One region of the Neisseria flavescens genome, then DNA from elsewhere that is predicted to be linked to it. Evidence: predicted binding sites of a transcription regulator. Region 1 holds the regulator's gene; the other holds the start of a gene.
What was found. Region 1 encodes FNR, which switches genes on or off when oxygen is low (the NO sensors DNR and NnrR bind a similar motif). Its sites were predicted from a motif close to TTGATNNNNATCAA; they were not measured.

Region 1 (4,335 bases):
TGCACCGAAACTGACCAGAGAAGTAGTTGACCGTATTCTGTACACGCCGGTTGTTGAAGACTTTTCAATTTAATATCTGACTATCACTTTCGCAACTTAACAATTATTCTTTAATTCTTGTTAAAAAGGCCGTCTGAAATATTGAACTGCACCCCAAAAGTTGGACACCCCCCCCTCCAACTCACAAGGTGCAGTTTTTTTATGAGCAAATATACATTACACTTCAAATACCAAGCCGTACTCCACTACCTGCACATACGCAGTCAACAGCGTACCGCAGACCACTACGGCATTTCCCGAACCAACCTGCGACGATGGATACGCGCCTATCAAGAAGGCGGCATCGGCGCACTCGAACATCCCCAATCCAAAACCATGCCCCAACACCGCAAAAACCCCTTCATCGCCGACAAACCCGACCACGAAAAAACACAGGCAGAGCTTATCGAAGAGTTGTGCTATATGCGCGCAAAGGTTGCCTACCTAAAGGAGTTAAAAGCCCTCAGCAAAAAACAGACCGAAAAGGACAAAGCCAAACCGTCCAAACACTGAGGGCGCAACACCCGCTCAAATACCTGCTGCACATCGCAAACCTGCCCAAAAGCAGCTTTTACTACCATCATCAGGACCGACCCGACCCCAATGAAGCCGACAAAGCCCTTATCGCCGAAATCTACGAACGGCATAAAGGACGCTACGGGCAAAGGCGCATTGCAGCAGCATTAGGTTGGAACCGCAAAAAAGTGGCGCGGCTGATGAGGCAGCTAGGACTGAAAGCCCTCATACGGGCAAAAAAAGCCTACCGCCATCCCGCCATGGGCGAAATATCGGAACACCTCCTCAAACGCCGGTTCAAAGCCCGAAAGCCCAACGAAAAATGGCTGACCGACGTGACCGAACTCAAAGGAAAGGACGGCAAACTGTACCTCTCGCCGATCTTGGACCTGTTCAACCGCGAAATCATCGCCTACGCCATGAGCCGCAGAGCCGACAGTGAAATGGTGAAGGAAATGCTCGAAAAAGCGGCACCCCGGCTGACTGATAAAGGAACGATGCTTCATTCGGACCAAGGTGTGCTGTACCGTACGGCGGGGTATAGGGAATTGCTTGCGGAGTATTTCATGGTTCAAAGCATGTCGCGAAAGGCGAATTGTTGGGACAATGCACCGATGGAAAGCTTCTTTGCGGTGCTGAAGACGGAGTGTTTCTACCGTGCAGGGGAATTGACGGTGGATGAATTGATGAAACAGATAGATGACTATATGGATTACTACAACCGCGAGCGTTGCAGTTTGAAATTGAAAAAGCTGAGTCCTGTCGCATACAGAACCCGGCTTACACAGAGTGCCTGAATAGGCTTTTATGAGTGTCCAAGATTTGGGGGCCAGTTCAATATTTCAGACGGCCTAAGATTCAGATAGCATGCGAACAACCGGAAACCATTTTCTTCAAAGTTGTCGCATCTAAGATTTTGATGTGCTTGTGTTCAACCGAAATCAAGCCTTCATGATGGAATTTAGACAAGGTGCGGCTGACTGTTTCCAGCTTCAGCCCCAAATAGCTGCCGATTTCCTCACGCGACATCCGTAAGATAAAATCATTGGCGGCAAAACCTCGTGAATAGAGACGCTGAGACAGGTTAAGCAAGAATGCTGCCAATCGCTCTTCAGCACGCATATTGCCCAAAAGCAACATAACACCCTGATCTCGGACAATTTCACGGCTCATCAGGCGAAAAAAGTGAGAGCGGAGGCTGGGAATATCCTGACCGAGTTCTTCAATATGTGTAAACGGAAGCTCGCATACTTCGCTGTCTTCCAAAGCCACAGCATCACAGCTGTGAATATGGGAACAAATCCCATCCATACCGATCAGCTCGCCCGACATAAAAAAGCCGGTTACCTGATCTCGTCCATCTTGGCTGGCGACTGTTGTCTTAAAAAAACCCGCACGGATGGCAAACAAAGAGGTAAACGGCTCGCCGGCACGGAACAGGTATTCACCTTTTTTCAGACGGCGGCTTTGACGAATAACCGCGTCCAGTTGTGAAAATTCGTTAGGCATCAGTCCGACAGGCAAACACAGTTCACGTAAAGAACATGTGGAACACAAGGTTTTCATTTGATGTGTTGCATTGTGTGTAGCCATAACGCACCTTTAATTTGCTTAATTCTCTCAATCCCTGATTAAGCCGAATAACTATTGACCCATGTCAAAGTCGGCATATCATTATGAGGCATTCTACCAAACTATCGAAATTTTGACTAAAATTTTCCCTAATTTACCTACTTTATACTACAAGCCCCTACCATGAAAATCATCCCCATCTCAAATAACACCAACACAAACAATGAATTACCGGAATTTGACCGTGAATTGATTGCCAGTTTGCCATCAAGCGGTCCCCGTTATACATCCTATCCGACTGCCGACCGCTTCCATGAAGGCTTTAAAGAAGCCGAATATATCCAAGCTTTAAGCCTACGCAACATGGGTGCGCTCAATAAACCCCTTTCGCTCTACATTCACATTCCTTTCTGCAATACCATCTGCTACTACTGCGGCTGCAACAAAATCATTACCAAAGACAAAAGCCGTGCCGATGCCTATATCCAGTATCTGGAAAAAGAAATGGAATTGCTGGCGCCGCATTTGGGCGGAAGACACCAGCTTGCGCAGCTCCACTTCGGCGGCGGTACGCCCACATTCCTGAGCGACGACCAACTCGAACGCGTCTTCGACATGATTTGTAAATACTTCCAGCTGATTCCCAACGGCGAATACTCCATCGAAATCGACCCGCGCAAAGTCAGCCGCGAAACCGTCCTCAAACTGGGCAAACTCGGCTTCAACCGCATGAGTGTCGGTATTCAAGACTTTGACCCTAAAGTGCAGGAAGCCGTCAACCGCATTCAAAGTTACGAAGAAACCAAAGAAGTGATTGATGCCGCGCGTGAAGCCGGGTTTAAATCGGTTAGTGTCGATTTGATTTACGGCCTGCCACACCAAAACACCGAAAGCATCAAGACTACCATCGACACGGTCTTGTCCCTCAATCCCGACCGCCTCGCCCTTTACCACTACGCCCACCTGCCGCATATCTTCAAACCGCAACGCCGTATCGACACCAATGTCGTACCCGGCAGCGAAGAAAAACTCGATATGCTGCAATATTGCGTTCAAACCCTGACCGAGCGCGGCTATGTCTTCATCGGTATGGACCACTTTGCCAAACCTGACGACGAACTCTCCATCGCCCTCAAAGAAGGCTTCCTGCAACGCAATTTCCAAGGCTACTCAACCTATGCCGACTGCGATTTGGTGGCAATCGGCGTGTCCTCTATCGGCAAAATCGGCAGCACCTACTCTCAAAACGAGCGCGACATCGATGCCTATTACGCCGCTCTTGATGCCGGACATCTGCCGATTATGCGCGGCTACCAGCTTAACCAAGACGATATCCTGCGCCGCAACATCATTCAGGATTTGATGTGCCGCTTCTCGCTTGATTATCAAATTTACGAAAGCGTGTTCGGCATTCCGTTTAGCCGCTATTTTGCAGCCGAACTGGAAGATATGAAGCAACTGGAAACCCTCGGCCTGGTCCGTCTCAAACCGCACAGTCTGACCGTTACGCCGAAGGGCCGTTTCCTGATCCGCAATATCGCCATGGTGTTCGACTACCATTTGCGCCATAAAGAAACCAAAGCCAAATACTCGCAAACTGTGTAAACACTTAGGCCGTCTGAACATATATGCTATATTTCAGACGGCCTTTTTTCACATTAAAAGCAACACAAAATGGAACAACCCGATTTCTTCCCCATCCCCAGTCCCTGTATAGGTGTCTGTGAAGCTAATGCCAAAGGTTATTGCAAAGGCTGTCTGCGCAGTCGGGAAGAGCGCTTGTACTGGCTCCAGATGACCGACAGCCAAAAGCACCAAGTCATGCACCTTCTGTCCCTCAGGAAGGCCAAAATCCGCAACCGCAAACTGGAAAAAACTGAAACGGGCGAACATCCGGTTCAAAACCTGCTCGATTTCTAAATTGCCCTTGCCTACCGCACACCACAATAAGGAAAAATATGAAAAAACTGCTCGCCTGCCTGCTTGTGCCATTGACCGCCCTTGCTTTGGGTGCCTGCAAACCCGCCGCAACTTCACCCGAAAGTAAATCTGCCGAACTTAATTGGCAGCAGCCTAAACTGACCAGCAATGTTTGGAAAATCAGCAAAGAAGGCCAACCCGATTCCTACCTGCTCGGCACCATCCACATGGGACGAACCAATCAAACCTTGTCTTCCGATGCAGTCAAACTGTTGCAATCCACCGACC
Region 2 (4,335 bases), 740 kb from region 1:
CATCGACAGCACCGCAAGATTCAATCGAATGAATAATGCCTTTGCCGTTGTAGTGGCGGTGGCCAAGGTCTTTCAGTTCCGGCTCTGGGGTAATGGCAAAAGTCGTGGACATAGTGTTCGGCTCAAAAATGTTTTTGCTTATATGGATTGTACGATAATAAAGGCCGTCTGAACATTTCAGACGGCCTCGGAGCTTTGTTTCAAAACAAACCAAATGCAAATTTAGCTTCCGGTTTGTTTCTCCACCCGGATTACATGGTTTCTGTGAATGTACGGGTAATCACGTCAAGCTGTTGCTCGCGGGTCAGCGAGTTGAAGCGAACCGCATAACCGGACACACGAATGGTCAACTGCGGATATTTCTCCGGATTGTGCATTGCATCTTCCAAAGTCTCGCGATTCAATACGTTGACGTTCAAGTGTTGGCCGCCTTCCAAAATACCGTCTTCATGGTGGAAATAACCGTCCATCAAACCGGCAAGGTTGCGTTCGCGAGAATGCTCGTCTTTACCCAACGCGCCAGGAATAATGGAGAAGGTATAGGAAATACCGTCTTTGGCAAACTCAAATGGCAGTTTGGCTACGGAAGTCAATGAAGCGACTGCACCGTTGACGTCACGGCCGTGCATTGGGTTTGCCCCCGGACCAAACGGAGCGCCTGCACGGCGGCCGTCTGGAGTATTACCGGTTTTCTTACCGTAAACAACGTTGGAGGTAATGGTCAGTACGGACTGAGTCGGAGTGGCGTTGCGGTAAGTTTTGTGGGTTGCCACTTTTTTCATGAAGCGTTCAACCAAATCGCAGGCGATATCGTCAACGCGGTCGTCGTTGTTACCAAATTGTGGGTATTCGCCTTCGATTTCAAAGTCAACGGCAATGCCGTTTTCGTCACGAACCGGTTTTACTTTGGCGTATTTAATGGCAGACAGAGAGTCGGCAGCCACAGACAGACCGGCAATACCACACGCCATCGTACGAATCACATCACGGTCATGCAATGCCATCAATGCAGCTTCGTAGCTGTATTTGTCGTGCATGTAGTGAATGATGTTCAACGCGGTAACGTATTGGGTTGCCAACCAATCCATGAATTGGTCCATGCGTGTGAATACGGTATCGTAATCCAAAACTTCGTCCAAAATCGGTTCGGTTTTCGGGCCGACTTGGTCTTTAGATTTTTCGTCCACACCGCCGTTGATTGCGTACAGCAAGGTTTTTGCCAAATTCGCACGGGCGCCGAAGAACTGCATTTGTTTGCCGACAATCATCGGGCTGACGCAGCAGGCAATAGCGTAATCATCGCTATTGAAGTCAGGACGCATCAAGTCGTCGTTTTCGTATTGGATAGACGAAGTGTCGATGGATACTTTGGCGCAAAACTCTTTAAAGCCTTGCGGCAGTTGTTCAGACCACAACACGGTGATGTTTGGCTCAGGAGACGGGCCCATGTTGTACAAGGTGTGCAACACACGGAAGTTGGTGCGTGTTACCAAGGTACGGCCGTCCAAGCCCATACCGCCGATAGATTCGGTTGCCCAAATCGGGTCGCCGGAGAAGAGTTGATCGTATTCCGGAGTACGCAGGAAACGAACCATACGCAGTTTCATCACCAAGTGGTCAATGAATTCTTGCGCTTGGGTTTCGGTAATCACACCGTTTTTCAGGTCGCGTTCGATGTAGATGTCCAAGAATGAAGATACACGGCCGAAAGACATCGCTGCACCATTTTGAGATTTAACGGCAGCGAGGTAGGCAAAGTAAGTCCATTGGATGGCTTCTTGTGCATTTTTCGCAGGGCCGGAAATATCGTAGCCGTAAGAAGCCGCCATTTCTTTCATTTGGCTCAATGCTTTATATTGGTCATTGATTTCTTCGCGGCGGCGGATCACTTCTTCCAAGTCCACACCGTTTTCCAAATCGGCTTGCAGTGAGTTGAACTGGTTGAGTTTGTCTTTCATCAAGAAGTCGATACCGTACAATGCAACACGACGGTAGTCACCGATAATACGGCCACGGCCATAAGCATCCGGCAGACCGGTAATCACGCCTGATTTGCGGCAACGGCGGATGTCGGGAGTGTAAACGTCAAACACGCCTTGGTTATGGGTTTTACGGTATTTGGTGAAAATTTCGCTGACTTCAGGGTTCAGCTCAACGTTGTACACTTTACACGCGTCTTGCACCATTTTCAAACCGCCAAACGGCATGATGGAGCGTTTCAAAGGCTCGTCTGTTTGCAGGCCGACGATGGTTTCCAAATCTTTGTTGATGTAGCCTGGAGCGTGGCTGGTAATACCGGATATGATTTGCGCGTCGATTTTGTACGGCTCGTGCGTACGGTTTTCTACTTTAATGCCTTCCAATACGTCCGCCCACAGTTTGGTTGTGGCTTCGGTTGCAGGTGCCAAGAAAGAAGCATCGCCTTCATAAGGCGTGTAGTTTTTCTGAATAAAATCGCGAACATCTACGTTGGTTTCCCAGTTACCGCCAGTAAAACCTTCCCAAGCGGCTGGACGTTGCTGAACATCATTTGACATATCAAGCTCCTAATTTTATTGAAAATATAGACCGTAAATTTTCTGAAAGGATAGCACTAATACCCTTCCATTCACAGGGATTTTCTTGAAATAAAATTACAGACTAGCCTTTTCTTGACTTACATCAATGAGAATAATTGTTACTTGGCACTACATCTCGGTTTCCAAACATTCGCGTTTAAAAACGGCGTAGAATACAAAATTCAGCCCTGAAGACAGACATCCTTCAGGGCTGAATTTTTATTGCATTTCATATAAAAGGCCGTCTGAAACATTCAGACGGCCTTTTATTCACTTAATCATTAAGCAAACGGATGATGCAAAACGATGGTTTCCTCACGGTCAGGACCGGTTGAAACAATAGCCACAGGCGCACCGCACACTTCTTCAATACGTTTCAGATAAGCTTTAGCGTTTTCAGGCAGCTTGTCGTACTCTTTCACGCCGAAAGTCGACTCGCTCCAACCCGGTATGGTTTCGTAAATCGGTTTGCAGGTTTCTACCGCATCGGAGCCGCAAGGCAGAATGTCGGTTTTGCTGCCATCAGGCAATTCATAACCTACGCAAATATTGATGTTCTCAATACCGTCCATCACGTCCAGCTTGGTAATGCACATGCCGGAAATGCCGTTAACTTGAATAGAGCGTTTCAGAGCAGCCGCGTCAAACCAGCCACAACGACGCGCACGACCGGTTACGGAACCGAATTCATGACCGCGCTCAGCCAAGCCTGCGCCCACTTCGTCAAACAATTCAGTCGGGAATGGGCCGGAACCCACGCGGGTAGTATAGGCTTTAACAATACCCAAAACGTAATCCAGCATTTGCGGACCTACGCCTGCACCCGCAGAAGCGGCACCTGCCAAGCAGTTGGAGGAAGTTACAAACGGATAAGTACCGTAGTCGATATCCAACAACGTACCTTGCGCGCCTTCAAACAACAGGCTTTCGCCTTTGCGGTTTTTCTCGTTCAAAACACGGGAAACATCAGTAATCATCGGTGTAATGCGCGGTGCAACTTTTTCAATAACCGCCATCACATCTTCAATTTTGACCGGCTCGGCATTGTGCAGGTGTTGCAACTGAACATTGTAATAAACCAAAACGGCTTCCAGTTTTTCAACCAGTTTTTCAGGGTGCAACAAGTCCACCACGCGAATCGCGCGACGGGCAACTTTATCTTCATAGGCTGGGCCGATGCCGCGACCGGTTGTACCGATTTTGCTTTTACCGCGGGAAGCTTCGCGAGCTTGGTCAAGCGCAATGTGGTAAGGCAGAATCAATGGGCAGGTTGGCGCAATTTTCAGACGGCCTTCAACGTTTTTCACACCGGCAGCGTTCAATTCGTCGATTTCGCCCAACAATGCTTCAGGAGAAACGACAACACCTGAGCCGATGAAGCAGTCCAAAGTCTCATGCAAAATGCCGCTTGGAATCAGGCGCAAAATGGTTTTTTTGCCACCGACGACCAAAGTATGGCCGGCATTGTGGCCGCCTTGGAAACGTACTACACCGCTGGTTTCTTCCGCCAGCCAGTCAACAATCTTACCTTTGCCTTCATCACCCCATTGGGCACCGATTACGACAACATTTTTAGCCATAGCCATCTAACCTTATTTCAGATACAAAATTTCAAAATAAAACTCAATCGTTCAAAGCGATTACTTTCCAAACGCCGTCTACCTGTTTCAGACCGCCTGTAACCTCTTCCGAACCGTTATAGCCGATACCGTAATCGATAACGACACATTGTCCTTGTTCGCGCAAAGCATCTACCGCTTCTTGAGCCGCAGGCATG

Region 2: the regulator FNR is predicted to act here: its motif matches at 2,652-2,665, upstream of pflB (formate C-acetyltransferase).

Annotation. Positions count from the first base shown of each region.
Region 1 is NZ_CP039886.1:1,376,229-1,380,563, forward strand. It holds gene FAH67_RS07050 (CysB family HTH-type transcriptional regulator) at 1-73, shown strand, start outside; gene FAH67_RS07055 (helix-turn-helix domain-containing protein) at 202-552, shown strand; gene FAH67_RS07060 (IS3 family transposase) at 456-1,352, shown strand; gene fnr (fumarate/nitrate reduction transcriptional regulator Fnr) at 1,414-2,148, opposite strand; gene hemN (oxygen-independent coproporphyrinogen III oxidase) at 2,311-3,732, shown strand; gene FAH67_RS07075 (DUF1289 domain-containing protein) at 3,802-4,047, shown strand; gene FAH67_RS07080 (TraB/GumN family protein) at 4,086-4,335, shown strand, end outside.
Region 2 is NZ_CP039886.1:633,181-637,515, reverse strand. It holds gene pflA (pyruvate formate lyase 1-activating protein) at 1-112, opposite strand, end outside; gene pflB (formate C-acetyltransferase) at 252-2,537, opposite strand; gene FAH67_RS03315 (adenylosuccinate synthase) at 2,840-4,138, opposite strand; gene FAH67_RS03310 (ATP phosphoribosyltransferase regulatory subunit) at 4,182-4,335, opposite strand, start outside.